DNA from 4 places in the Dorea hominis genome. Region 2 is predicted to be linked to each of the others. Evidence: predicted binding sites of a transcription regulator. Region 2 holds the regulator's gene; each other region holds the start of a gene.
What was found. The regulator Rex, encoded in region 2, represses fermentation and respiration genes when NADH is low (regulators of the CRP and FNR family bind a similar motif). The targets are predictions, from matches to a motif close to ATTGTTAANTANTTAACAAT.
Positions count from the first base shown of each region.

Region 1 (7,708 bases), on a different contig from region 2:
GTAGAAAAATTACCTAACGCAATGTTTCAGGTAGAACTGGAAAATGGTCACCAGGTACTTGCACATATCAGTGGAAAGCTCAGAATGAACTTTATCAAGATTCTGCCAGGTGACAAAGTAACTTTAGAATTATCCCCATATGATCTTTCAAAAGGAAGAATTATCTGGAGAGATAAATAAATTATAAAAAGTCTATTGACTTTGCTGGACAAATGATGCTATACTATATAAGCGCGTTTTCGGGCATTTCTATGTGTAAAGACGAATGAGTTGCGGTTTTTACAGCGAAAAAGCGCAAGATACAAAAGGCAGAGCAATGGATGAAAGGAGGATCCCCGTGAAGGTTAGATCATCAGTAAAACCAATTTGCGAAAAATGCAAAGTAATCAAAAGAAAAGGAAGCGTTCGCATTATCTGCGAGAACCCGAAGCATAAACAGAGACAGGGTTAATTAAGGCGGCTGATAGACGACACACCAGGAGGTGTGTAGACTATTTGAAATATACAAGGAAACACCTGTAGCCGGTGACTATCCTCGTATATTGCTTCTAATGCCGGCTCGTCATTGCCGTTTTATGAAGCGGTGGCCGGAAAGGGTGTGGATACCGACACACCTGGGATTTCATTAAGAGAATCCCCTATTAAAGACAATGAAAACTAAGTAAAAAGAAAATGGAGGAACAATCACATGGCTCGTATAGCAGGTGTAGACTTACCAAGAGACAAACGTGTCGAGATCGGATTAACTTATATCTATGGAATCGGCAGAGCAAGTGCAACACGTATTTTAGCAGAAGCAGGCGTTGATGCTGATATCCGCTGCAGAGATCTGACAGACGAAGACGTTAAGAAGATCAGTGCAGTAATCGATGAGACACAGACAGTAGAAGGTGATCTTCGTAGAGAGATCGCTCTGAACATTAAGAGACTTCAGGAGATCGGATGCTACAGAGGTATCCGTCACAGAAAAGGACTTCCGGTTCGTGGTCAGAAGACTAAGACAAATGCAAGAACAAGAAAAGGTCCTAAGAGAACAGTAGCAAACAAAAAGAAATAATTAAAAAGGAAAGTGTAGGTTAGTTTTATTATGGCAAAGAAAGTTACAAAAAAAGTGACAAAGAGACGTGTCAAGAAAAACGTTGAACATGGACAGGCTCACATCCAGTCATCTTTTAATAACACAATCGTTACATTAACAGATGCTCAGGGAAATGCTCTTTCATGGGCAAGTGCAGGCGGTCTTGGATTTAGAGGTTCAAGAAAATCTACCCCTTATGCAGCTCAGATGGCAGCTGAAACAGCAGCTAAAGCAGCATTAGTACATGGTTTGAAATCAGTTGACGTTATGGTTAAAGGACCAGGTTCAGGTAGAGAAGCAGCAATTCGTGCCCTGCAGGCATGCGGAATTGACGTAACAAGTATCAAGGATGTTACTCCGGTACCACACAATGGCTGCCGTCCGCCGAAACGCAGAAGAGTGTAATACTTATTTTAGATTTATTATACGCTTACCGTAAACTGATTGAAATTAGGAGGAAATAAAACATGGCAGTAAATAGAGTTCCGGTTCTTAAAAGATGCCGTTCTCTCGGAATGGATCCGGTATATTTAGGAATTGATAAAAAGTCCAACAGACAGTTAAAAAGATCCAATAGAAAAATGAGCGAGTATGGTCTTCAGTTACGTGAAAAACAGAAAGCTAAATTCATCTATGGTGTATTAGAGAAACCTTTCAGAAACTACTACAAGAAAGCTAAACAGATGTCAGGTATGACTGGTGAAAACCTGATGGTTTTTCTTGAGTCCAGACTGGACAACGTAGTATTCCGTATGGGACTTGCAAGAACAAGACGTGAAGCAAGACAGATCGTTGACCACAAACATGTACTTGTTAATGGTAAACAGGTAAACATCCCATCTTACCTTATCAAAGCTGGTGATGTGATCGAAATCAAAGAAGCTAAGAAGAGCTCAACAAGATATAAAGAGATCGTAGAAGTTACAGGCGGACGTATGGTTCCGGATTGGTTAGAAGTTGACGCTGAAGCTCTGAAAGGAACAGTTAAAGAACTTCCAAACCGTGAAGCAATCGATGTTCCAGTAGACGAGATGTTAATCGTCGAGTTGTATTCTAAATAATAACCCGTAACACCACAGGAGGTGGACTTAGTGTTTGATTTTAATAAACCCAATATTGAAATAACTGAGATTTCAGAAGATAAGAAATATGGAAGATTCGTTGTAGAACCACTCGAAAGAGGATATGGTACAACATTAGGTAACTCCCTTAGAAGAATCATGCTTTCATCTTTACCGGGTGCTGCAATCAGCCAGGTGAAGATTGATGGGGTACTTCATGAGTTCAGCTCCATTCCAGGGGTGAAAGAGGATGTTACAGAGATTATCATGAACTTGAAATCACTGGCTATCAAGAATACATCCGAGACAGATGAGCCTAAGACAGCTTATATCGAGTTCGAGGGTGAAGGTGTTGTAACAGCAGCAGACATTCAGGTGGATCAGGACATCGAGATCATGAATCCTGAGACAGTAATCGCTACACTGAACGGCGGTGCAGACAGCAAGCTTTACATGGAATTAACCATCACGAAAGGAAGAGGATATGTAAGCTCTGATAAGAATAAGAACGACGATTTGCCGATTGCGGTAATTCCGATTGATTCTATCTACACACCGGTTGAACGTGTAAATCTTACCGTTGAAAATACTCGTGTTGGTCAGATTACAGATTTTGACAAATTAACATTAGATGTATACACAAACGGAACACTGCTCCCGGATGAAGCAGTAAGTTTGGCAGCTAAGGTACTCAGCGAGCACCTGAAACTGTTCATTGATCTGTCAGAAGTAGCTCAGGCTGCAGAAGTAATGATCGAAAAAGAAGATGACGAGAAAGAGAAAGTGCTTGAGATGAGCATTGACGAATTAGAGTTATCTGTACGTTCTTACAATTGTCTGAAGAGGGCTGGTATTAACACGGTTGAAGAACTGACAAACAGAACACCGGAAGACATGATGAAAGTTCGTAACCTTGGACGTAAGTCCTTAGAAGAAGTACTTGCTAAGCTTGATGAATTAGGATTAAGCTTAAGCAAAGGAGAGGAATAAATCGGGTTTCCACGGTTTTTCCTAAAAGTGCCTTCTGCTGATAAGTCTGAAAGTGCACAGCAGAGCATTTGGCTAGTAAGCCCGAAGAGTATAACCAAGTGTAAATATGGAGGATATGAATAATGGCAAAGTATAGAAAACTCGGCAGAACATCAAGCCAGAGAAAAGCTTTATTAAGAAACCAGGTAACAGCATTACTTAACAATGGTAAGATCAAGACTACAGAAGCTAAAGCTAAAGAGATCCGCAAGATCGCTGAAGGTCTGATCGCTATGGCTGTCAGAGAAAAAGACAACTTTGAAGAAGTAACTGTTAAAGCTAAAGTTGCTCGCAAAGACAAAGACGGAAAACGTGTAAAAGAAGTTGTAGACGGTAAGAAAGTTACAGTATACGATGAAGTTGACAAGACAATCAAGAAAGATATGCCTAGCAGACTTCACGCACGTCGTCAGATGTTAAAAGTTCTCTATCCTGTAAAAGAAGTTCCGACAGCACAGGCTGGAAGAAAGAAAAATACAAAAGATGTTGACCTTGTTGCAAAACTCTTTGATGAGATTGCACCAAAATATGCTGATCGTAACGGTGGTTACACAAGAATCATCAAGATCGGACAGCGTAAAGGTGATGCAGCAATGGAAGTTCTGATCGAACTGGTTTAATTATCAGATTGCTGAAAGAATATCGGAAGACTATGAAGCAGAGTTGTTTCATAGTCTTTTTTTGCATAAAAAAGTGAAAGGGTTGAAATTGTAGGTGTTCTTGTGAAAATCATTACGCAGGGAATTGTAATTGTCTTCAACTATATTATTGCTAAATGTTACTTATTCGAAGATTAATTTAGAAAAAGTTAAAGAAAACTGTACAAGTAAGTATAGATGAAATAAATAAATTGTGACAAAATCATCAATAAATCGTTAAATTATCTACTTTTGCTGTGCATGATTACAAATGAGAAAAAAAATGCTATAATAAGAAAACTGCATCAATAATAATACAAAGAAGGGATGTATGAAATGAGTAGGTTAGAAATTGCCTCTCCAAAAAAGGCGAAAATCGTTATGGAAGGCCTTTACAAAGATCTGGAGAGAAGAATCGAATCAAGCCCTCCGGGCTTATGTCCGGTTGATATGGCAAGAGCATTTTTGGAGTTATGTCACGCACAGACATGTGGAAAGTGTGTACCATGCCGTATTGGATTGGGACAGTTAAACCAGTTCATCAAAGATGTACTGGATGGTAAAGCAACAATGGAGACATTAGACACTATGGAGCAGACAGCATTGTCTATTATGGAATCAGCGGACTGTGCGATTGGTTACGAAGCTGCGAACATGGTATACAAAGGACTGATCGGATATCGCGATGATTATGTAGAGCATATTCAGAGAGGACGTTGTACCTGTACATATAATCAGCCGGTACCTTGTGTGTCTTTATGTCCGGCACATGTTGATATTCCGGGATATATTGCATTAGTAGGAGAAGGAAGATATGCGGATGCAATCCGCCTGATCCGTAAGGATAATCCATTCCCGACGACATGTGGATTTATCTGTGAGCATCCTTGTGAGGCAAGATGCCGCAGAAACATGGTAGATGATTCTGTAAATATCCGCGGACTGAAACGTGTTGCGGCTGATTTCGCAGGAGAAGTAGAGCCGCCGAAGTGTGCAAAGAGCACAGGTAAGAAGATCGCAGTACTCGGTGGAGGACCGGGAGGATTAAGTGCAGCATATTATCTTCAGTTAATGGGGCATCAGACAACTGTATATGAGATGCTTCCGAAACTGGGAGGAATGTTACGTTATGGTATTCCAAACTATCGTCTGCCGAAAGAGAGACTCGAAGATGACATTAACGCAATTCTGAAGACCGGAGTAGAAGTCAAATACGGTCTGAAGATTGGTCAGGATATCAATATTCAGGAATTAAGAGAACAGTACGATGCAGTGCTGATTACAATCGGAGCTAGTACAGATAAGAAACTGGGCCTTGACGGGGAAGACGCAGATGGAATCTTATCCGCAGTGCAGTTCTTACGTAATGTAGGAAAGAACGAGATCATGGATTTGACCGGAAAAGAAGTTGCTGTCATCGGTGGCGGTAACGTATCCATGGATGCAGTTCGTACAGCTAAGAGACTGGGCGCTAAGAAGGTAAGTATCGTATATCGTAGACGAGTAGCAGATATGACAGCTCTTCCGGGGGAAATAGAAGGCGCTGTAGCAGAAGGTATCGAATTACAGACACTCAAAGCACCTGCTTCACTCGATATTGATGAGAAGCACCATATTAAGGGAATTTATGTAACTCCGCAGATGATCAGTTCTATCAAAGATGGAAGAGCAAGCATCAAACCGACCGGAGAAGACGACATTTATATCCCATGTGATGTACTGATCGTAGCAATCGGACAGAATATCGAGACACGTCATTTTGAAGAAGCAGGTATCCCGGTTGAGCGTGGTAAGATCGTTACAAAGAGTACAGGAACATTTGAGAATATGCCAGGTGTATTTGCCGGTGGAGACTGTGCAAGTGGTCCGGCATCTGTTATTAAAGCAATTGCTGCTGCAAAAGTTGTTGCTGCCAATATTGATGAATATCTGGGATACCATCACGAGATTTCCTGTGATGTTGAGATTCCGGAAGCAGCCCTTCGTGACAGAACTCCATGTGGAAGAGTCAATCTGACAGAGCGTGAAGCATGTGAGAGAGTCTGTGATTTTGAAGGCGTAGAAAACTGTATGACAGAGAAGGAAGCAAAACAGGAGGCAAGCAGATGCCTTCGCTGCGATCACTTTGGATACGGAATATTTAAAGGAGGCAGAGAGACATTATGGTAAATCTTACAATAGATGGAAAAAAGATCTCAGTAGAAGAGAATACCACAATTATGGAGGCTGCCGCATCAAATGGAATTCCGATTCCAAAACTTTGTTATCTCAAAGGAATTAACGAGATTGCAGCCTGTCGTGTTTGTGTTGTTGAATTAGAAGGAAAAGAAAAACTCATCACATCCTGTAACAATGTTGTAAAAGAAGGCATGGTGATCTATACAAACAGCCCGAAGGTACGTAGACATAGAAGAACAACAGTGGAACTGATTTTATCTCAGCATGATTGCGAGTGTGTGACATGCTCAAGAAGTGGCAACTGTAGTTTACAGACAGTGGCGAATGATCTGAATATTTTTGATATTCCGTTCAAGATGCAGCTGGAGAAACAGCCATGGGACAAACATTTCCCGTTGATCCGCGATTCTTCCAAATGTATCAAGTGCATGCGTTGCGTACAGGTTTGTGATAAGATCCAGGGACTTGGAATCTGGGATGTAGAAGGTACCGGTTCCAGAACAACGATCAATGTTGCAGGTCACAGAAGTATTGATGAAGCAGACTGTGCACTTTGCGGTCAGTGTATTACACATTGTCCGGTAGGAGCGCTTCGTGAGCGTGACGATACAGAGAAAGTATGGAAAGCAATTGAGGATAAAGACAAGATCGTAGTAGCTCAGGTTGCACCGGCTGTTCGTACAGCATGGGGTGAAGAGTTAGGTCTTGCACCGGAAGATGCCAAAGTTGGAAAGATTCTGGATGCTTTGAAGAGAATGGGCGTTGATTATGTATTTGATACCACATTCTCAGCAGATCTTACGATCATGGAAGAAGGAACGGAGTTCCTGAAACGTTTCACATCCGGAGAGTTAAAAGAACGTCCGATGTTCACATCCTGCTGTCCGGGCTGGATTCGTTTCATTAAGTCACAGTTCCCACATCTGGTAAAACAGCTCTCAACTGCAAAATCACCACAGCAGATGTTCGGTGCTGCTATGAAGACGTATTTCGCAGAAAAACTGGGCGTAGAGCCGGAGAAGATCTACACACTGTCCGTAATGCCATGTGTGGCTAAGAAGGGCGAGCGTGAGATGGAACTGTATTATGAAGAGTATGCAGGACATGATATTGACGCAGTTATTACAACAAGAGAGCTGGTAAGAATGATCCGCTCTGCTCATATCAGTCCGGATACATTAGAAGATATTGCAAGTGACAGACCGATGCAGGAAGGTTCCGGAGCAGGTGTGATCTTCGGAGCAACCGGTGGAGTGATGGAGGCTGCACTTCGCAGCGCTTACTACCTGCTTAAGAATGAGAATCCGGAAGCTGACGCATTCAAAGTTGTCAGAAGCCAGGGATTCCAGGAGAACGACGGTGTTGTAGAAGCTGATTTTGCCATTGACGATATCACTGTAAAGACGGCAGTTGTCAGTGGACTTGCAAACACAAGAGCCTTGCTTGAGAAGATCGAGCGCGGAGATGTCCATTACGATTTCGTAGAAGTTATGGCTTGCCCAGGCGGATGCGTAGGCGGTGGCGGACAGCCGATCCACGATGGAGAAGAGCTTGCGTTTGAGCGAGGAAAGAATCTGTATTATCTGGATAAGAATGCAGATATCCGTTTCTCACATGAGAACAAAGATGTACTTAAGATGTATGAAGAATATTTTGAGAAACCAAATTCTCACAAAGCACATATGCTGCTTCACACAGACCACATCGCAAGTATGGAAAGATAG
Region 1 covers NZ_JACOOY010000011.1:89,471-97,178, forward strand. The annotation lists gene infA (translation initiation factor IF-1) at 1-180, shown strand, start outside; gene rpmJ (50S ribosomal protein L36) at 338-451, shown strand; gene rpsM (30S ribosomal protein S13) at 689-1,057, shown strand; gene rpsK (30S ribosomal protein S11) at 1,088-1,483, shown strand; gene rpsD (30S ribosomal protein S4) at 1,546-2,139, shown strand; gene H8S07_RS09665 (DNA-directed RNA polymerase subunit alpha) at 2,170-3,129, shown strand; gene H8S07_RS09670 (bL17 family ribosomal protein) at 3,252-3,788, shown strand; gene H8S07_RS09675 (NAD(P)-binding protein) at 4,143-5,975, shown strand; gene H8S07_RS09680 ([FeFe] hydrogenase, group A) at 5,969-7,708, shown strand.
Region 1: a site for Rex is predicted at 4,018-4,037, ahead of H8S07_RS09675 (NAD(P)-binding protein). Genes of this name have one in related genera too.

Region 2 (7,708 bases):
TGCGGATTATAAAGACAAATTTGAAGAAGCAGGAATCACTTATTTCTACACACTGATCGACGATGCGGTTGCCCGTGTTATGAAATCCGAGGGTGGTTATATCTGGGCATGCAAGAATTATGACGGAGATGTTATGAGTGACATGGTATCATCTGCATTTGGTTCACTTGCAATGATGACATCTGTGCTTGTGTCTCCGGAAGGATATTATGAGTACGAGGCAGCACACGGAACCGTACAGCGCCACTATTACAAACATCTGAAAGGTGAAGAGACATCCACAAACTCTGTGGCAACAATTTTTGCATGGACAGGAGCACTACGTAAACGTGGTGAGATGGATGGAAACAAAGAGCTGATGGCATTTGCAGACAAGCTGGAAAAAGCGACGATTGATACAATTGAAAGCGGCAAAATGACAAAAGACCTGGCACTTATTACAACACTTGAGAATCCGACTGTGCTGAACAGCGAAGACTTTATTAAAGCAATTGCAGAAAAATTAAAAGAGGACTAAACTTTACATAGATTTTACGGAAAACAGATATACTTCAAACAGAACTATGGTATTTTTGTAAAAGGCAAAAAAGTAAAAGGAGTACTGTTATGAAGAATATATATTGTAATCGGGAATTATCGTGGTTAAAGTTTAATGAACGTGTATTAGAAGAGGCAGAGAGTAAAGACGTTCCATTATGTGAACGTCTTACCTTTGCCTCTATTTTTCAGACAAATCTGGATGAATTTTTTATGGTCAGAGTCGGATCGCTGCAGGATCAGATGTTACTGCACAAAGAAATCCGTGACAACAAAACAAAGAAGACAGCCAAAGAACAGATCGAGGCAATTCTGGAAGAAGTAAAGCGGCTTGGCAAAAGACACGGGAAAGCTTTCGAAAATCTTTTGCAGGAACTGGAAGCGTATGGCGTACGTTTTGTAGATTTCCGGCATATCGACGAGGGAGCCAGTCAGAGACTGGAACGATATTTTAAGACAGAGATTGCACCTCTCATTTCGCCTACGATCATCAGCAAGAGACAGCCGTTTCCATTTCTTAGGAACAAAGATATCTATATTGTTGCAGTACTGGAAACGAAGAGTAAAAAAGAGCGTCTCGGTATCATTCCGTGCTCAAACAATGTGTTTAAACGTCTGATCGAACTGCCGGATCATCCGGGCACTTTTATGCTGTCAGAAGAATTTATCCTGCATTATGTGCCGGAAGTATTTAAAGGATACCGTATCAAGGCAAAATCTGTGATTCGTATTACAAGAAATGCGGATATCGATGCGGATGCATTGTATGATGAAGATCTGGATTATCGTGATTTTATGGCAGATCTTATCAAAAAGCGTAAAAAACTGACTCCGGTTCGCATAGAATTTTCAAGAGAAATGAATAAAAATGTTGTTGCAACATTGTGTAAATATCTGGAAATGGACAAGACGCATGTGTTTTTGTCGGATGCACCGCTGGATCTCTCATTTGTATTTGAAATCCAGGATCGTCTGAGAAAAAATCCGGAACTGTTTTATGAGAAAAAGGTGCCGCAGAAATCACCGATGTTTCAGGATGGTGAGAGTATTCTTGCGCAGATACGCAGGGAAGATAAGTTACTTTCCTATCCATATGAGTCTATCCGCCCATTTCTTCATATGTTAAATGAGGCGGCAGAAGATCCGGATGTTATTTCAATAAAAATGACTCTGTACCGCCTTGCAAAGCAGAGCAAAGTCGTGGAAGCACTGGTAGAGGCGGCAGAGAATGGAAAAGAGGTTATTGTTCTTGTAGAGCTGCGTGCAAGATTTGATGAAGAAAATAATATTGAATGGTCCAGAAGACTGGAAGATGCCGGATGTCAGGTAATCTATGGGCTGGATGGATATAAAGTGCATTCCAAGCTGTGTTTGATTACAAGAAAAAATGATAATCATGTGGAATATTTTACACAGATCGGAACGGGAAATTATAATGAGAAAACATCCAGACTGTATACAGATTTATCCCTGATGACATCAGATCCTGCAATTGGTCTGGAAGCATCCAATGTATTCCAGGCACTTCTGAAAGGTGAAGTTGTTGAACAGTCAGAGAAACTTCTTGTCGCACCAAAATGCCTGCAGAACCGTGTGCTGGAAATGATTGATGAGGAAATTGAACACGCCAGACATGAAGAACCGGCATATGTCGGTGTGAAATTAAATTCGCTGACAGATAAGAAAATCATTGATAAACTGGCGGAAGCGTCAAAAGCAGGTGTAAAAATTGATCTTGTAATACGTGGAATCTGTTGTCTGCTGCCGGGAGTTCCGGAAAAGACAGAAAATATCCGCGTGATCAGTATTGTAGGACGTTTTCTGGAACATTCCCGTATTTATATTTTCGGAACAGAAGAGCGCAGTAAAGTTTATATCGCATCGGCGGATTTTATGACAAGAAATACGGTACGCCGCGTGGAGGTAGCTGCGCCGGTGGAGGATGTAAGATTGAAGGAATGTCTGCTTAAAGATTTCCGGATTATGTTAAATGACAATGTCCAGGCGCGGAAAATGAACCCGGATGGAAATTATACAAGAATAAGGAATGACAAAGAGCCACTTTCTGCCCAGGAATATTTTTATGAGGAGGCTTATAAAAAAGCCGGAAAAAAAGAGCAGCCACAGGTGAAAACGGAAACGGCAGAATCATAATGAGATGGACAATCGAATAAAGATGAAGTGATGATTCGGTATGATTATATAATTGGAATTGCACCGTTAAGTAAAAAAGGCTTTAACTTCTCGCAGTCAAAGCCTTTTTGTATTATTTATCTTATGCGATAAGAACAGTAGTTTTGACTAAGATAATTTAGTCTTCAGCAAGAATTTCCCAGTTTTTATAAAGAGTTTCCAACTCTTCCGCAATCTGTACTTTCTCTTTGGCGAGTTCCTGGCATTTGACAGAGTTTGTGAAAATCTCTTCTTGCACCATAAGATCATCAATTTCCCGGTCGCGGTCTTCGAGTACGCTGATGCGTTCTTCCGTCTTTTTTAATTCATTCTGGCGTTTGCGTTCCTTAGCCTGCAGTTCTTTTTGTTCCTGCCAGCTTAATTTGGAAGCGGAGACTTCACCGGAATCGGTGGAAGAATCAGAAGTCATATCGATATTTTCTGTATATGCAGCTGTGAGTTCTTCCTTTTTCTCCAGATAATAATCGTAATTTCCAATGTAATTGACAAACGTATGATGCGTAAGATCCAGGATTCTTGTGGCAGTCTGATTGATGAAATAACGGTCATGCGAAACATAGAGCAGTGTTCCGGTATAATTATTCAGCGCTTTTTCCAGAATTTCTTTTGAGGTAATGTCTAAATGGTTGGTCGGCTCATCGAGGATCAGGAAGTTTGCTTCAGAGAGCATAAGCTTTGCAAGAGAAACACGTCCTCTTTCACCACCGCTTAAATCGGAAATCCGTTTAAAGACATCGTCTCCGGTAAATAAGAATGCTGCAAGCATGTTCCGGATCTGCGTATTTGTAAGAGTCGGGTAATCATCCGAAATCTCTTCAAAGATTGTCTTTTCCATATGGAGCACATGGTGTTCCTGATCGTAGTAGCCAATCTGGACATTCGTACCAAGGGTGAAAGTTCCGTTGTCTGCAGGGAGAACCTGATTTAAAATCTTAAGCAGAGTCGTCTTGCCGGTTCCATTATCGCCGATGATCGCAACGTGTTCGCCACGCTTGATCTCAAAACTGATATCTGAAAATAACGTCTGTGGTGGAAAGGCTTTACTTAAATGTTCTACCGTCAGTACATCATTACCGCTGATGGTTGCAGGTTCAAGCTTTAACTGAAAGTCTTTGTTTGTTTCTATCGGTTTTTCTACCGGCTTGATCTTCTCAAGCATTTTCTCACGGCTTTCCGCCCGTTTGATTGATTTCTCGCGGTTGAAAGAGCGGAGCTTTTCAATAACAGCTTCCTGATGCTTGATCTCTTGCTGTTGGTTGAGATATTCTTTGATACGCGCTTCGCGGATCTGCTGTTTTTTCTGAGAGTAATCAGTATAATTACCAGAATAAGTCATCAGTTCACCGTTTTCTATTTCGATGACTTTCGTAACAATCCGGTTCAGAAAATAACGGTCGTGTGAGACGATCAGTACTGCACCCGGATAATTTAATATGTAAGTTTCCAGCCACGTGATTGAATTCAGATCCAGGTGGTTGGTCGGCTCGTCCAGAAGCAGGATATCCGGTTTAGTAAGCAGAAGTTTGCCGAGAGAAACACGGGTTTTCTGTCCTCCGGAGAGCGTATTCACCGGCTTGGTAAATTCTTCTTCCTGAAAACCTAGTCCCTTTAAGACGCCAGTCAGTTCGCTTTCATAAGCATATCCATTTTCGCGTTCAAATGCTGCGGTCAGCCGGTTGTAGGAGTCCATGTGGTCTTCCAGAGAGTCTCCACTTAAGTCCTTCATCTCCAGTTCCAACTGACGGATCTTCTGTTCCATGGCAATGATATCTGCTTTTGCCGTGCGCACTTCTTCGTAGATCGAACGATCTGTATTCATGTCCTGATGCTGGGCGAGATATCCCATAGTCTTTCCTTTGGTCAGGATGACGGAACCACCATCTGACGGCAGTTCTCCGGCAATTATCTTGAAAATAGTAGATTTGCCGGCTCCGTTCGGGCCTACAAGGGCAGCTTTCTCATGATCTTCTATATGAAAAGAACCATCTTTCACAATGATTTCTTCACCAAATGCTTTGTTAATTCCATGACAGGCGAGTATCATAAAAAATTCCTCCTTATCTGTTCACATACGTTCTTATTATAGCGAAAACGTAATAAAAAAACTACTAAAAAATTGACTTTATTCATACAATTTTATATAATAACAGTTAGAATACATATGGGAAGGTGAAAAAATTGGATAATCGAGGAATATCACAGGCAGTCATCCGACGTTTGCCGCGATATTATAGATATTTAGGAGAACTCCTTGAAAATGGGGTAGAACGTATTTCTTCTAACGATCTGAGCAAAAGGATGAAGGTTACTGCGTCTCAGATTCGTCAGGATCTTAACAATTTCGGAGGATTCGGACAGCAGGGATACGGCTATAATGTCAAATATCTATATACAGAGATCGGCAAAATCCTGGGACTGGAAGAAGATCATAAGATCATAATCATTGGTGCAGGTAATTTGGGACAGGCACTTGCAAATTATGCAGCGTTTGAAAAACGTGGATTTATCCTGACCGGAATTTTTGATGTAAATCCGCGTCTGGAGGGAGTTGCGATTCGTGGAGTGCCGATCCGCATGATGGACGAGTTGAAGTCCTTTGTCCAGAAGAATGATGTAGAGATTGCTGTACTTACAATTCCAAAAGAGAAGGCAATCGAAGTTGCGAATATGCTTGTGGAGAACGGCGTGCGCGCGATTTGGAACTTTGCACATACAGACCTCAATCTGCCGGATAACATCATTGTTGAGAATGTGCATTTGTCAGAGAGTCTGATGCAGTTATCTTATAACATCAGTCGTTATAATGAAGACCAGCGCAAAAAAGGAAAGAACTAGTAAAAGCAGACGTATAGAAACAGGCATGTGTATACAGGCTTGTTTTTATACGTCCTTTTTATATGATACCAGAGCAGAAAAGCCTGCATTCATGTGAGCTTGTCAGTAAGCGGATGTAAGGTTTTGTGACTCCGCAGGTGTCATAAGTACGATTATATTAGGGAGATGAGCATATGAGGTTTTTACCGGATGGAGACAGTATGAAGGCGGCAGATAAGGATACGATAGAGAATCTCGGTATCCCATCACTGGAACTGATGGAACGTGCGGCGAGGAGTTGTATTGATTCCATGAAAAAGGAAAAGCTGGATTTTACAGATGTTCTGATTGTCTGTGGATCGGGAAATAATGGCGGAGATGGTTTTGCTATCGCGAGACTTTTAAAAGAAGAAGGATGTGCGGTTACTGTTTTTATGGCGGGGAATCCGGCACATTTAAGTGCGGAATGCCGATATCAGTGGAAGCTTTTTGAAAGCATTGGAGGATCGATCCGCGACCACTACCCGGATGGCACATACAGCCTGATCATTGATGCTATATTCGGTGTTGGTCTGAGTCGTGAAGTAACCGGGCATTACCGGGAAGTTATTGAGTGGATGAATGAAGCGTCCGGAACAAAAGTTGCAGTGGATATTCCATCGGGAATCAATGCCGGAAATGGTTGTGTGCTTGGTATTGCATTCCGCGCAGATTATACAGTGACGTTTCAGGTTGAGAAGATCGGACTTATCTTTTATCCTGGAAAAGAATATGCAGGTAAAGTCACAGTGACAGATATCGGAATATCACTCCGGACGATGGAGAAGAACAAGAACATTGCATATCTGCCGGACAGAGAGGAATATATCAGAATGCTGCCGGACAGACCGGAAGATTCCAATAAGGGTACTTATGGAAGGCTGCTTGTGATCGCCGGAAGTAAAGGGATGAGCGGAGCTGCATTTCTTAATGCAATGGCAGCTTATCGGATGGGAGCCGGACTGGTGCAGATTTATACGGAGGAATCGAATCGGATCATTTTACAGGCACTCCTGCCGGAAGCAATCATCACAACCTATACAGAATTTGACAAGGAAGAAGTGAAACGGCTTTTAAGCCACGCAGATGCGGTATGCATTGGTTCCGGACTTAGCAGATCCAAGACTGCAAAGAAGATTTTAAAAACCGTATTGTCCAATGTGGAAGTAGCATGTGTGATCGATGCAGATGGACTGAATCTGCTTGCGGAGCATTTGAAATATACAGAATATCTTACAGAAGGAAGTTTTATCCTGACTCCGCATATGAAAGAGATGTCCAGACTGACCGGACTTTCTGTTCCTGAAATCAGAGCTAACAGACAGCAGGTGCTGGAATCTCTGACGGAAGAATGGAACGTTACCTGTGTCCTGAAAGATTCAAGAACGTTGATCGGAGAAGCCGGAAAACGGACCTGTGTCAATACAAGTGGCTGTCAGGCGCTGGCAAAAGGCGGTTCCGGAGATGTGCTTTGCGGTGTGATCGCCGGACTTCTGGCACAAGGAATCAGTACATTCGAGGCGGCAACTCTCGGAACTTATATACATGGATTAAGTGGTGAAACAGCTGCGAGAAAGAAAAACAGTTACAGTATTCTGGCAAGGGATCTGCTTGAGAGCCTTGCAACAACGGACATTACAAATAGTAATTTATAAGGAGGAAGAACAATGAAAAATTATACAAGAGTGTGTGCAAGAATCAATCTGGATGCAATTGAATCAAACGTAGAGAATATGAAGAATAATTTACAGGAAAATGTTCCGATGATCGTTGTTATTAAGACAGATGCGTATGGACACGGTGCTGCTCAGGTAGCACATCTTCTGGAGCCAAAATCTTATGTATGGGGATTTGCAGTTGCTACATTAGATGAAGCAGTATTACTTCGTAAAGCAGATGTGACAAAACCGATCTTGATTCTTGGATGCGTCTTCCAGGATCAGAGAGAAGATCTTATCAATAACGAGATTCGAATGACAGTATATACAGAAGAGATGGCAAAAGAACTGTCTGATCTTGCCGTGAAACTTGGCAAAAAAGCTTATGTACATATCAAACTGGATACCGGTATGGGAAGAATCGGATTCAAAATCAATGACGAAAGCGCTGATACGATTGAAAGAAT
Region 2 covers NZ_JACOOY010000002.1:174,192-181,899, forward strand. The annotation lists gene H8S07_RS02220 (NADP-dependent isocitrate dehydrogenase) at 1-517, shown strand, start outside; gene ppk1 (polyphosphate kinase 1) at 607-2,691, shown strand; gene abc-f (ribosomal protection-like ABC-F family protein) at 2,849-4,774, opposite strand; gene H8S07_RS02235 (redox-sensing transcriptional repressor Rex) at 4,909-5,565, shown strand; gene H8S07_RS02240 (NAD(P)H-hydrate dehydratase) at 5,739-7,238, shown strand; gene alr (alanine racemase) at 7,251-7,708, shown strand, end outside.

Region 3 (7,708 bases), on a different contig from region 2:
GGAAAACTTCTCACAGGTGGAGATGTTCCGTCTGTAGTTGCGATGCTGGAAGGGCTCCGCGTAGATGCACTCGGTATTAACTGTGGTATGGGACCGGAACAGATGATGCCGATCCTTGATGAGATTTTAAAATATACTTCCGTTCCGGTCATTGTCAAGCCTAACGCCGGACTTCCGAAACAGAAGGACGGAGAAGTTTATTATGATGTAGATCCGGAAGAATTTTCCGAATATATGATAAAGATTGTTGAGAAAGGCGCTGCTGTGATCGGAGGCTGTTGCGGTACAACACCGGAGCATATCCGCCAGATGATTGCAAGCGTGAAAGCATCCGATGCATGGAGCAGAAGAAAACTGCCGGAAGTTTGTGAGAGAACGATCGTATCTTCCTACGGAAAAGCAGCATTTTTAGGTGAGAAGCCGCTGATCATCGGAGAGCGTATCAATCCAACCGGTAAGAAAAAGTTTAAACAGGCGCTCAAAGATCACGACATGGATTATATTCTGCGTGAAGCGATTTCCCAGCAGGATCATGGAGCACATATCCTGGATGTCAATGTCGGACTTCCGGATATTGATGAAGTAGAGATGATGCGTGAAGTTGTCATGAACCTGCAGAGTATTACAAGCCTGCCACTTCAAATCGATACAGTTGACCAGCAGGCAATGGAAGCCGCTATGCGTATCTATAACGGAAAACCGATGGTAAACTCCGTGAATGGAAAGCAGGAGTCCATGGATCAGGTATTCCCACTGATCAAAAAGTATGGCGGAGCAGTAGTAGCGCTGACAATTGATGAAGACGGGATTCCACAGACAGTTGAAAAACGTGTGGAGATTGCCGGAAAGATCATTACAGAAGCAGCAAAATATGGCATCCCGAAGAAAGATATTGTTATCGATGTTCTTACAATGACGATCAGTTCAGAACCGGAAGGCGCCCGGATTACATTGGAATCTCTGAGAAAAGTCAGGGAGATATATGGAGTCTGTACGGTGCTTGGAGTATCGAATATTTCATTCGGACTTCCATACCGCCCGGCAGTCAATTCCAATTTCTACACAATGGCAATGCAGAACGGTCTGAGTGCAGGAATTATCAATCCTCTGTCAGAAGATATGATGCGTTCATACTATTCTTATTGTGCATTGATGAACTATGATGAGAACTGTGAAGAATATATCAGACAATACGGAAGCGTAAAGGCAGACAAACCTGTTGCCAAAGATACGCAGATTACGCTCAAGAGTGCAATTGAAAAAGGATTAAAAGAAGAAGCGCATCATGCAGCCTATGAGCTTGTAAAGACGATGGCACCGCTTGATATTATCAATGAGGAGATGATTCCGGCTTTAGACGGAGTTGGAAAAGGATTTGAAAAAGGTACGGTATTCCTTCCGCAGCTCTTGATGAGTGCAGATGCTGCTAAGATTGCATTTGCGGTATTGAAGGATGAACTGGCAAAGAGCGGCACAGAAGAAGAGGAAAAAGACAAGATCATTCTTGCAACTGTAAAAGGAGATATTCACGATATAGGCAAGAATATCGTGAAAGTACTTCTTGAAAATTACAGCTTTGATGTTCTGGATCTTGGAAAAGATGTACCGCCGGAATTGATTGTTGAGACAGCAGTAAAAGAAGATATTAAACTGGTTGGATTAAGTGCGCTTATGACGACAACTGTAGTCAGCATGGAAGAAACGATCAGACAGCTCAACAAAGAAAAGCCGGATTGTAAAGTTATGGTAGGCGGTGCAGTCCTAAATCAGGATTATGCAGACCAGATCCATGCAGATTTCTATGGAAAAGATGCAATGCAATCCGTATACTATGCACAGAAAGTATTCGGACGGGAATAGACAGATAAGAAGATTCATAACAATAGAGCAAACATAAAACAAGTCACAGCTAGGAGGAAGAAACATGGCATTAATATTACCTGAAAAATATGACCCTCATCTTTCGGTAAGAGAGACGCAGGAAGCAATCAAGTACATTCGCGACACATTTCAGAAAGAATTTGGAAAAGAGATGAATCTGGAAAGAATTTCAGCGCCTCTTTTCGTTACAAAGAAGAGCGGACTGAACGACAATTTGAATGGCGTGGAGCGTCCGGTACAGTTTGATATTGCAGGGATCAAAGGAGAAGATGTAGAAGTTGTACAGTCTCTTGCAAAATGGAAACGTATGGCCCTTCATGAATATGGGTTCAAACCAGGCGAAGGACTTTATACAAATATGAATGCAATCCGCCGCGATGAAGAACTGGATAATCTTCATTCCTGTTATGTTGACCAGTGGGACTGGGAGAAAGTAATTACAAAAGAAGAGCGTACAGTTGAGACATTAAAAGATACCGTGCGTACAATTTTCAAAGTGATCAAACATATGGAGCATGAAGTATGGTATAAGTATCCACAGGCAGTGAAACATCTGCCGGACGGAGTGACGTTTATCACTTCCCAGGAGCTGGAAGACCGTTATCCGGATAAGACACCAAAAGAACGAGAAAATCTGATTACGAAAGAATACGGTTGTGTATTTGTTATGCAGATCGGTGACAAGCTGGCAAGCGGGGAGCCGCATGATGGTCGTGCACCGGATTATGATGACTGGCAGTTAAATGGAGATATCCTATTCTGGTTTGAAAATCTGAACTGTGCACTGGAGATTTCCAGCATGGGTATCCGTGTAGATGAGAAATCTCTTGCAGAACAACTAAAAAAAGCCGGATGCGAGGAACGCAAAGAACTGCCGTATCATAAGATGCTTTTAAATGGAGAATTGCCGTATACGATCGGTGGAGGTATCGGTCAGTCAAGACTTTGTATGCTGCTTCTGGATCGTGCCCATGTCGGAGAGGTTCAGGCAAGTATCTGGCCGGAAGAAATGAAAAAGACATGCAAAGAGCATAATATCGTATTACTGTAAGTTGTATTTAATTCTGTACATGCGGGAATATTGACACTGTATTAACGATTTTTTATACTTAAAGGAGTTTATGAGAAATTCTATTAGGAAAGAGAATCAGGAGGATGTGTCAATATGATCAGAGGATTAGATACGACAGTCAAACGTTTGAGACGGAAAGTATTCGAAGAAGTTGCAAGACTTGGCTTCGAGGCAAATGATGAGACGCTTTGTGACGACATGGAAGCAATTCCATATGCTATGGTGAATGAAGAAAGCCCTGTTTACAGGGACAGCATTTACAGAGCCAGAGCAGTTGTCAGGGAGCGTCTTCGTCTTGCTATGGGATTGTCACTCCGTCCGGAGAACAAACCGGTTCATCTGACTGCCGGTGTGGAGGCGAGTAATATTTCGGACAAATACTATGAGCCGCCGCTTATGCAGGTCATACCGTCAGCGTGTGCAGCATGTGAGGAACGTGGATATGAAGTGAGCAATATGTGTAAGGGCTGTCTGGCACATCCGTGTATGGAAGTCTGTCCGAAGAGTGCAATTTCCATGGTAAATGGTAAATCTCACATTGACCAGGAAAAATGCATCAAGTGTGGAAAATGCAAATCCGCCTGTCCGTATGACGCAATCTCCTGTAAGGCAAGACCTTGCAAAATGGCATGTGGTGTAGGAGCAATTGAGTCAGATGCTATGGGAAGAGCTTACATTAACAATGATAAATGCGTATCCTGCGGAATGTGTATGGTAAACTGTCCGTTTGGTGCGATTTCTGATAAATCGCAGATTTTCCAGTTAGCGCATGCACTGAAAGATGGTGAAGAGATTGTTGCCGAGATTGCTCCGGCATATGCAGGACAGTTTGGAGATAATATCACGCCGAGAAATCTAAAAGCGGCACTCAAGGAACTTGGTTTCTCGGAATTTTATGAAGTTGCACTTGGAGCAGATATTGGTGCTGTTGCGGAGGCGCATCATTATGTGGAAAAAGTTGTGACAGGAGAACTGCCGTTCCTTCTTACATCTTGCTGTCCGTCATGGGCGATGCTTGCTAAGAAGTATTTTCCGGATCTCATTGATCAGGTATCACAGGAGTTAACGCCGATGGTTGCGACTGCACGTACGATCAAGCAGAAGCATCCGAATGCCAAAGTGGTATTCATCGGACCGTGTGCGGCAAAGAAGCTGGAAGCGATGCGCCGGGATGTGCGAAGTGATGTGGATTTTGTTATTACATTTGAAGAACTGCAGGCAATGTTCGATGCTAAGAATATTGACCTGACACAGTATGAAGCAGAATCGTCTTTCCATGATGCGACCGGAGCAGGAAGAGGGTATGCAGTAGCAGGAGGCGTTGCAGAGGCAATCGAGAAATGTATCCATGAGTATTATCCGGATGTAGAAGTAAATATCGAACATGCGGAAGGACTGGCTGAGTGTAAGAAGATGCTTGCTCTTGCAAAAGCAGGACGCATGAACGGATGCCTGATTGAAGGAATGGGATGCCCAGGAGGATGCGTGGCAGGTGCAGGAACAAATATTCCGGTTCCGAAAGCGCAGAAGAATATCAAAGAATTTGTAAAAGCATCCACGAAAAAACTTCCGCCAAAAGAATTGGCAGAGATTGAATTAAAGTAAAAAAGAAGAAATGTGCAAAGATGCCTGTCGTTGACAAACGGCGGGTATCTTATTATAATTAGGAGATAGTGAGTTTGGAGGAGGAAATTATGCAAAAATACGGAGTAAATGAATTACGTAGAATGTTCCTTGAATTTTTTGAAAGTAAAGGACATTTGGCTATGAAAAGCTTTTCACTGGTGCCGCACAATGACAAGAGTCTGTTGCTTATCAATTCCGGTATGGCGCCGTTAAAACCATATTTTACAGGACAGGAGATTCCACCAAGAAAGAGAGTGACAACCTGTCAGAAGTGTATCCGTACAGGAGATATCGAGAATGTAGGAAAGACTGCAAGACACGGTACGTTCTTCGAGATGCTTGGTAACTTTTCGTTTGGAGATTATTTTAAACACGATGCAATTCACTGGACATGGGAGTTTTTGACAGAAGTTGTAGGTCTTGATCCGGATCGTCTGTATCCATCTGTTTATCTTGAGGACGATGAAGCGTGGAAGATCTGGAATGAAGAGATTGGGATTGCACCGGAGAGAATCTTCAAGTTTGGCAAGGAAGATAACTTCTGGGAGCATGGTTCAGGTCCTTGTGGTCCATGTTCAGAAGTATATTACGACCGCGGTGAGAAATATGGTTGCGGACGTCCGGATTGTACAGTAGGATGTGAATGTGATCGGTACATGGAAATCTGGAATAACGTATTTACACAGTTTGACAATGACGGACACAACAACTACACAGAACTTGAACAGAAGAATATTGATACCGGTATGGGACTGGAGCGTCTTGCATGTATTGTGCAGAATGTAGATTCTATGTTTGATATCGATACAATGAAAGCACTGCGCGACCATGTATGCCGCATTACAGGTGTATCTTATGGAACAAGCGATGAGACAGATGTTTCTCTCCGTGTTATCACGGATCATATCCGTTCTGTCACGTTTATGATCTCTGACGGAATTATGCCGTCCAACAGTGGAAGAGGTTATGTGCTGCGTCGTCTGTTGCGTCGTGCCTGCCGTCATGGACGACTGCTTGGCATTGAGAGAGCATTCCTCGTAGAACTGGCACAGACTGTTATCGATGGTTCCAAGGATGGATATCCGGAACTGGAAGAGAAAAAAGACTTTATTTTCAATGTCATTGCAAAAGAAGAAGCGCAGTTTAACAAGACGATCGATCAGGGACTGTCTATTCTTGCTGACATGGAAGCAGATATGAAAGCAGAAGGTACAACCGTACTTTCCGGAGAGAATGCATTCAAGCTTTATGATACTTATGGATTCCCGGTGGATCTGACAAGTGAGATCCTGGAGGAAAAGGGACTGACATATGATAAAGAAGGCTTTGAAAAAGCACAGAAAGAACAGCGCGCGAAGTCCGAAGGAACTTTTGGAACACACAGTTACAGTGGTACAGACGCAAGCGTTTATGATGCGCTTGATCCGGAACTGACAACAGAATTTGTCGGATATGACAATATGGAAGCAGAGTCAGAAGTTACAGCACTTACAAGTGAAGAAGAGATTGTAGATGCACTCTCTGACGGAGAAAAAGGAACGGTCATTGTAGCGAAGACTCCGCTCTATGCAACAAGCGGTGGACAGGAAGCTGATAAAGGTGTGATCCGCAGTGCAGACGGTGAATTTGTAGTAGAAGATGTTGTAAAACTTCTCGGTGGCAAATTCGGACATGTCGGTCATGTGACAAAAGGCATGATCAAAATCGGTGATAAAGTGACACTGGAAGTTGATCGTGAGAACCGTGCACTTGCTGCAAATAACCACAGTGCAACACATCTGTTACAGAAAGCACTCCGCATGGTGCTTGGAACACATGTAGAACAGGCTGGATCTCTGAACAATGCGAACAGACTTCGGTTTGACTTTACGCATTTTTCTGCTATGACAGAAGAACAGCTCAAAGAAGTAGAGGCAATCGTCAACAGAGAAATTCGTAATCATCTTCCGGTTGTTGTGCGCAACATGCCGATCGAGGAAGCGAAAAAGACAGGAGCAGCGGCTCTGTTTGGTGAAAAATACGGAGATATTGTACGTGTTGTCAGCATGGGAGATTTCTCTATTGAGTTCTGTGGTGGTACACATGTGGCAAATACCGGTGATATCATGGCATTTAAGATCCTTTCCGAGTCCGGTGTCGCAGCCGGTGTGCGCCGTATTGAAGCACTGACTTCCAAAGGACTGATGGATTATTACGAGGAACAGGAGCAGAAACTTCACGAAGCTGCGAAGATGTTGAAGACAACTCCGGATAATATAGAAGAGAAGATCAGTCATCTGCAGGCTGAGAATAAGGCATTAAAGAGCGAAGTGGAGAGCCTGAAGGGCAAGCTTGCCAAAGATGCTATAGGTGATGTGATGAATCAGGTGACAGAAGTTGTCGGTGTGAAACTGCTCGCCGCAAAGGTAGAAGGCGTGGATATGAACGGACTCCGTGATCTTGGTGACCAGTTAAAAGACAAGCTTGGCGAAGGTGTTGTCGTGCTTGTATCGGCTACAGATGGTAAAGTCAGCCTGATGGCTATGGCTACCAAAGGAGCAATTGATAAAGGCGCACATGCAGGTAATCTGATCAAGGCTTGTGCATCATGCGTTGGCGGTGGTGGTGGTGGCCGCCCGAATATGGCCCAAGCTGGGGGCAAGAAGCCGGAAGGCATGAATGATGCACTCACAAAAGCGAAAGAAGTACTGGCTGAACAGCTTGCATAAGTGCACTTTAGAAGTATGAAAATACGCAGATAATAGTACAATAAAATACAATGAAAATAAAGAAAGATAGATTTTCTACAAAAAAGTGAAAATGTATCTTTCTTTTTTATAGATAATAACTATAATGACTGTTGCAATTGCCTATAAATAACAGAAAAGTTAAAAAATAAACAATTATTGACAGATAATTTAAGGGCTGTTACAATAAGCCTGTCAAAATAAAAGAAAAGTGATCGGGTGATGAACCTAAGAGAGATTATTAGCAATAAGCAATAGCGCCGAAGGGGCAAGAAGTAATTCGAAACTCTCAGGCAGAAGAATTGGGTTCGGACGAAGCTCTGAAAGAAAGCAGACAGGGAGGCAGAAAGTCCTGAAATAGGATATGTCTCTTATTTTTTTGCTCCGACAAACTTTTAACGGA
Region 3 covers NZ_JACOOY010000005.1:148,871-156,578, forward strand. The annotation lists gene H8S07_RS05535 (homocysteine S-methyltransferase family protein) at 1-1,860, shown strand, start outside; gene asnA (aspartate--ammonia ligase) at 1,925-2,932, shown strand; gene H8S07_RS05545 (4Fe-4S dicluster domain-containing protein) at 3,047-4,558, shown strand; gene alaS (alanine--tRNA ligase) at 4,648-7,287, shown strand; glycine riboswitch at 7,525-7,620, shown strand.
Region 3: a site for Rex is predicted at 2,962-2,981, ahead of H8S07_RS05545 (4Fe-4S dicluster domain-containing protein). Genes of this name have one in related genera too.

Region 4 (7,708 bases), on a different contig from region 2:
ACTACTTCATCGAGTCATTCAAAGAGACAGGTGCGATTGACAGAACCGTTCTGTTTATCAACCTTGCAAATGACCCGGCTGTAGAGCGTATCGCAACTCCTCGTATGGCACTGACAGCAGCAGAATATCTGGCATTTGAAAAAGATATGCACGTTCTGGTTATCCTGACAGATATCACGAACTACGCAGATGCGCTGCGTGAAATTTCCGCAGCGAAGAAAGAGGTACCTGGACGTCGTGGATATCCAGGATATATGTACACAGACCTTGCAACAATGTATGAAAGAGCCGGACGTCAGAGAGGTAAAGACGGAAGTATCACTATGATCCCAATCCTGACTATGCCTGAGGATGATAAGACACATCCTATTCCTGATCTTACCGGATATATCACAGAAGGTCAGGTAATCTTAAGTCGTGAGCTGTATCGTAAAGGATTACAGCCGCCGATTGATGTATTACCGTCTCTTTCCCGTCTGAAAGATAAAGGTATCGGTGAAGGCAAAACAAGAGCAGACCACTCCAATACGATGAACCAGTTATTTGCTGCGTATTCCCGTGGAAAAGATGCAAAAGAACTGATGACAATCTTAGGAGAAGCTGCCTTAACAGAGATTGACCTGAAATATGCAGAATTTGCAGAAGCATTTGAAAAAGAATATGTTTCCCAGGGATATGACAACGACAGATCTATTGAGGAGACACTGGAAATTGGCTGGAAATTATTGTCTATGCTGCCAAGAGCAGAGTTGAAACGTATCGACGACAAATTCTTAGACCAGTATTATGGAAAGCAATAATCAGGTAATGGAAATAAGGAGGTAGCGAATGGCATCGAAACAGATCACTCCTACCCGGATGGAACTGACCAAGACGAAGAAGAAGCTTGTTACAGCAAGAAGGGGACATAAGCTCCTGAAAGACAAGCGTGATGAGCTGATGCGTCAGTTTCTGGAGCTGGTAAAGGAGAACATGGCACTTCGTCAGAAAGTAGAAGCCGGAATCCTCTCTGCAAATAAGAACTTTGTTATAGCCAAAGCCGGAATGGATGAGGCTACGTTGAATACCGCACTGATGGCACCAAAACAGGAAGTAAATCTGGAAGTAGGCAATAAAAATGTTATGAGCGTTGACATTCCTGTGTTCAATACGAAGACAAGGACTGCTGATGCCAATGATATTTATTCTTATGGATTTGCATTTACATCCAGTGATCTGGATGGTGCTGTAAAATCACTGGCGGACATTCTGCCGGATATGTTGAAACTTGCGGAGACAGAAAAAGCATGCCAGCTTATGGCGGCTGAGATCGAGAAGACAAGACGTCGTGTAAATGCGCTGGAGCATGTGACAATTCCGGAGGCTCAGGAGACAATCAAATATATCACGATGAAGCTGGACGAGAACGAGAGAAGCTCTCAGATCCGTCTGATGAAAGTAAAAGATATGATGCTTGAAGAAGCACATCACTACAGCGAAAGAGCTTAGAATGAAAAGGCGATACAAAAGATGTGTCGCCTTTTCGTTTCGCGTAGAGAATAAGGCGGAACGGAACATCGGCATCATGGAAAAGGGAAGAGATACAAATGAATTTGACGGATTTCAAATACATTATTGAAATAGATAAAAGAGGATCGATTTCACAGACTGCAAAAGAGATTTACATTGCGCAGCCAAACTTAAGCAAAGCAATTAAAAATGTAGAAACAGAATTTGGCATACAGATTTTTAAACGCTCCTCAAAAGGAGTACAGGCGACAAGAGACGGACAGAATTTTCTGGAATATGCCAGAAAAGTCATCCGGGATGTTGATGAGCTAAGGGAACATTATGGAAAAGAACGCAGTGAAAAGCTGACACTTCGATTTTGTGTGCCCCGGGCCAGCTATATTGCGCATGCTTTTGCCGAGTATATCAGCAACCAGGATGACCAGATGGAGATGGATGTGGATTTCCGGGAGACAAGTACGATGACGGCAATCGACAGTATCGGTCAGAATGGATATGATCTTGGAATTATACGGTATCAGCGGAGAAAGCAGGAGGATTACCAATCGCTTCTTCAGCTTCGGAATCTGGAAATGCAGGTGATCAATGAATTTGATTATTTACTTTTGACTTCCGCAGACGGAGAACTTGCAGAAAAGGATTTTCAGTCTCCGGGAGAATTATCGGACGGAGTAGAAATCTTACATGGAGATTCCAGGCTCCCGAACGGAGAATATATTGAATTTTACCGGGAAGGAAGGGAAGCCTATCATCCGAAAAAGAAAATATATATTTTTGAAAGAGGAAGTCAGTTTGATATTTTAAGAGAAGTGAAGAACAGTTATATGTGGGTATCTCCGCTGCCGGAAAAGATGCTGGAACGGTATCATCTTGTGCAGAAGGAAGTCGGATTTCTAAGACATAAAATGAGGGATGCACTGATATATAAAAAAGGATATGTGATGAATCAGAAAGAAAAAGAATTTCTTGAGCATCTGAGAAGGAAAATTGAAGAAATATAATTGTCTAGAAGAAAGAAGGTGTGCCTGAGGGTGCATCTTTTTTTAGGATATATAAAATTCTATATGGAAGACATCGGATATTGATATAAACATATCAATAATTTCTATGATATAATATACAATAAATTGATAAAAAATAGCCAATATCAGGGGAAAATGAACAAAAAGGAGGATGAGGATATTATGTTAGATACATCGTATTATGAGAAAGCAGATGAAATCATAGCAAGACACACAAGAGAAGAACGATCATTGATCCCGATTATCCAGGATATTCAGGAGGAGTACAGATACCTGCCACCGGAACTTCTGACATATGTGGCAAAACAGATCGGGATTACGGAAGCAAAGGCGTACAGCGTGGCAAGTTTTTATGAGAATTTTTCTTTCGAGCAGAAAGGCAAATATGTCATTAAAGTCTGTGATGGAACAGCCTGTCATGTGAGAAAATCCATTCCGATCCTGGAACGTTTGTATAAGGAACTCGGATTAAATGATAAGAAGCATACATCAGACGATCTGTATTTTACTGTGGAGACGGTGTCCTGTCTGGGGGCATGTGGTCTGGCACCGGCGATTACAGTAAATGATGTTGTGTATCCTAAGATGTCACCGGAAAAAGTAGTGGATCTGCTGAAAGAGTTGAGAGGAGAATAACATGAAGATAGAGAACAGAACGGAATTAAAAGAATATCGTACTGAATGTCAGAAGCGGCAGCGTGCGAAATGTCGCGTTTTGATCTGCGGTGGAACAGGATGTCTGGCCGGGGGTTCAGATAAAATTTACCAGAAAATGCTGGAACTGACAAAGAATGACGGGAATGTATCGGTGGAGTTCGGCGCAGAGATTGCACATACCAAGGTTATGAAGAGTGGTTGCCACGGATTCTGTGAAATGGGACCGCTGGTGAGAATCGAACCACATAATTATTTATATATTAAAGTGTCGCCGGATGATTGTGAAGAGATCTATCAGAAAACAATCTGCGAAGGAAAATCGATTGAACGTTTGTTATATCATATGGACGGACAGGTCTATGCTTCACAGGAAGAGATCCCATTTTACGCAAAGCAGACGAGACTTGTATTGAAAAACTGCGGACATATCGATGCCGATCACATCGAAGGAGCGATGGTGGTCGGAGCATATTCTGCATTAGAAAAAGCATTGTTTGAGATGACACCGGAATCCGTGATCGATATGATTTATGAGTCAAATTTAAGAGGACGTGGCGGTGCAGGATTCCGTACCGGACGTAAATGGAAACAGGTAGCATCCCAGAAGGAAAAGATTCGTTACGTAGTCTGTAACGGTGACGAAGGTGACCCGGGCGCATTCATGGACAGAAGTATTATGGAGGGTGATCCGCACCGCATGATCGAAGGTATGATGATCGCTGCATATGCGGTTCAGGCGCAGGAAGGATATATTTATGTCCGTGCCGAATATCCGCTCGCGATCCAGAGACTGGAGACGGCAATCCATCAGGCGGAAGAGATTGGAATTTTAGGAGATCATATCCTGGGAACAAACTTCAGCTTCCGTTTACATATCAACCGAGGAGCCGGAGCATTTGTCTGCGGCGAAGGAAGTGCGCTGACAGCATCTATTGAAGGCAAACGTGGTATGCCGAGAGTAAAACCGCCGCGTACAGTACAGCAGGGACTCTGGGCAAAACCTACAGTATTAAATAACGTTGAGACTTACGCAAATGTACCAATGATCATTCAAAACGGCGCAGAGTGGTATCTGGGTATCGGTACACCGGAAAGCCCGGGAACAAAAGCATTCGCATTGACAGGTAATGTAAGAAACACAGGACTTATCGAAGTGCCGATGGGAATTACTCTCCGGGAAGTTATTTATGATATCGGTGGAGGCATTCAGAACGGTAAAAAGTTCAAAGCGGTTCAGATCGGCGGACCATCGGGCGGATGTCTGACAGAGAAACAGCTGGACAGCAAGATGGATTTTGATTCGCTGGCGAAGATCGGAGCGATGATCGGTTCCGGCGGACTTGTTATTATGGATGAAAATACCTGTATGGTAGAAGTAGCCCGGTTCTTTATGAGCTTTACGCAGAGAGAATCCTGTGGAAAATGTGTGCCATGCAGAGAAGGTACAAAAAGAATGCTGGAGATTCTTGAAAGAATCGTAGCCGGAAATGGAAAACCGACAGATATAGATGAGTTGCGTGAACTGGCCGATATGATTGAGAGTACCGCGTTATGCGGACTTGGAAAGAGTGCGCCAAAACCGGTTATCAGTACATTGAATGCATTTGCAGAAGAATATAGAGAACATATTGAGGATAAGAAGTGTAAAACAGGGGTTTGTACAAATCTCAGACAGTTCCAGATTGATCTGGACATCTGTAAAGGATGTTCCAAGTGTGCAAGAAATTGTCCGGCTGGAGCAATTGAAGGTGAGTTGAAATCACCGTATCACATTAATCAGGAGAAATGCATTAAGTGCGGAGCCTGTATGGAACAGTGTCCGTTTAAGGCAATTTCTGTTGCCAGATAGGAGGAAACGTCATGGGAGTAATGACTATAGATGGAAGAAAAGTAGAATTTACGGATGAACCGAATATTCTTACCGTCATTCGTAAAGCAGATATTGATATACCAACCTTATGTTACCATTCAGAACTGTCTGTATATGGTGCCTGTCGTTTATGTACAGTAGAAAATGATAAAGGAAAAACATTTGCATCCTGTTCCGAACCACCGAGAGACGGAATGGTGATCTATACAAATACACCGCGCCTGATGAAGTATCGGAAATTAATTCTGGAGTTACTTCTGGCAGCGCACTGCAGAGACTGTACAACTTGTATCAAAAGTGGAGAATGTCAGCTGCAAAGCCTTGCGCACCGGATGGGTGTTATGGATGTCCGATTTGAAAATACGAAAGAATTACAGCCGATCGATGACAGTTCGCCGGCGATCGTGAGAGATCCGAATAAATGTATTTTGTGCGGTGACTGTGTACGTATGTGTGACAATGTGCAGGCAGTAAATGCAATTGATTTTGCATATCGAGGAACAAAAGCGCTGGTAACACCTGCATTTGATAAGAAAATTGCAGAGACCGACTGCGTGAACTGTGGACAATGCCGGGTTGTATGTCCGACAGGCGCAATCAGTATTAAGACCAACATGGATGTTATCTGGGATCTTCTTGCAGATAAAGATACCAAAGTGATCGCACAGATCGCACCGGCAGTCCGTGTGGCAGTAGGAGATCAGTTCGGTCTGCCGCGTGGCGAAAATGTTATGGGTAAATTGGTAAATGTCCTGCATCGTATGGGATTTGATGAAGTATTTGATACATCTTACGGTGCGGATCTTACAGTTATAGAAGAGTCGGAAGAACTTTTGAATCGGCTGGAATCCGGAGAAAAATTGCCACTCTTTACATCCTGCTGTCCTGCATGGGTAAGATATTGTGAAAACCGTTATCCGGAATTTGCCGAGAATCTTTCGACCTGCCGGTCACCACAGCAGATGTTCGGCGCTGTAGTACGGGAATATTATAAAGATCCGGAGAAGAATCTCGGAAAACGAGTGGTATCTGTATCTATTATGCCTTGTACAGCGAAGAAAGATGAGATTTTACGACCGGAATCTTCAACAAACGGTAAGCAGGATATCGATTATGTACTGACAACAACCGAGCTCGTTTCCATGATTCGCAAGTCTGGTATCCGTTTTGAGAATCTGGAAATTGAAGCGTCAGATATGCCATTTGGAATCGGATCCGGTGCCGGAGTGATCTTTGGTGTAACCGGCGGTGTGACCGAAGCGGTTTTGAGACGTCTGCGTAAAGGACATAACCGTGTAGATATGGATAATATCAAATTCAGCGGTGTGCGTGGAGAGAAAGGCCTGAAAGAAGTAGAATTTGATTACAACGGCAGAACCATTCGTGCGGCAATCGTAAGTGGTCTCGGAAATGCAGATGCACTTTTGAAGCGGATCAAGGCCGGGGAAGTACACTATGATTTCGTAGAAGTAATGGCATGTTACAGAGGCTGTGTCATGGGTGGTGGACAGCCGGTACCGGCCGGACCGAGAACAAAATCAGCAAGAATGAAGGGTCTTTATGATTCAGATGTGAATACCCAGATTAAGAAGTCCAATGAAAATCCGTTGGTTCAGACGTTGTACGATGGCTTGCTGAAAGGAAAAGAACACAAACTTCTGCATCGGAATTTTGAAGCCGCAAAAAATGAATAACAGAAAAGATTTCAGGGAACAGCTTATGAAAAAATGCATATAATAAAGCAGATAATTTCCCTGGAAGGAGCAGAACCGATGAGCGAGAAACTGCCTTTTTATATGGCATATCAAAATCAGCTGCCAATCGATACAGCCTGGGAGCGGGAAAACAGCCGGGATGTATCTTATATGAAGAGTATGTATCCGGCCGAAGTGAAAAAGATTCTGCCATATGTAGAGGCAGAATGCGACCGACTGGAATATGACGTCAGTATGATTTATGATGAGTATCCGGATCGTTTGCAAATACAGATGATATGCGGTCGTGTTTATGCAAATGTGAAAGGTCAGATCGACTTTGCAGATAAGCAGAAGGATAAAACAGATGATCTTCCGACGAAAATGGAAGATGACTGGCTTCGTGAGCTGGTGTGGGTAATGACCTGTCAGGAGATATGCCGCCGAAGGCAGGAGCGGAGAAACTTTCAGAGAAAATATTATTTTCTGAATGAGAGTGTATCCTGAAGAGATAATTTATACAAAATAAGAACCGGAGGAATAAAAGGATTTCCGGTTCTTATTTTTTATGGTAAAGTATCCGTTGGCAGATCAGGCAGAGCGGTATTGGTAGAATTGGTCAGAAAATGATAAAAAATGAGTTTGAATCTTGTAAAGGCAGTAGATTCTGAAGCAAGAAGTGGACGAAAAAGGAATCTTATGTTAAAATGGATAGGATTAAAATGTAATAAGTATCAAAAGATTTCAAACAAATACAGACTAAAGGATGAAAAATATGAAGAATATCGTATTTATCGGAATGCCGGCATCGGGGAAAAGCACAGTCGGTGTTGTTGTTGCTAAGAGACTGGGATATAAGTTTGTAGATACAGATCTGGTAATCCAGGAAGTGGAGAAGCGTTTGCTTAAAGAGATTATTGCAGAAGAAGGAAATGAAGGTTTCTTACGGATTGAAG
Region 4 covers NZ_JACOOY010000010.1:60,422-68,129, reverse strand. The annotation lists gene H8S07_RS08915 (V-type ATP synthase subunit B) at 1-800, shown strand, start outside; gene H8S07_RS08910 (V-type ATP synthase subunit D) at 829-1,488, shown strand; gene H8S07_RS08905 (LysR family transcriptional regulator) at 1,587-2,510, shown strand; gene H8S07_RS08900 (complex I 24 kDa subunit family protein) at 2,694-3,167, shown strand; gene H8S07_RS08895 (NADH-quinone oxidoreductase subunit NuoF) at 3,169-5,037, shown strand; gene H8S07_RS08890 ([FeFe] hydrogenase, group A) at 5,049-6,752, shown strand; gene H8S07_RS08885 (hypothetical protein) at 6,831-7,259, shown strand; gene H8S07_RS08880 (shikimate kinase) at 7,528-7,708, shown strand, end outside.
Region 4: a site for Rex is predicted at 2,590-2,609, ahead of H8S07_RS08900 (complex I 24 kDa subunit family protein). Genes of this name have one in related genera too.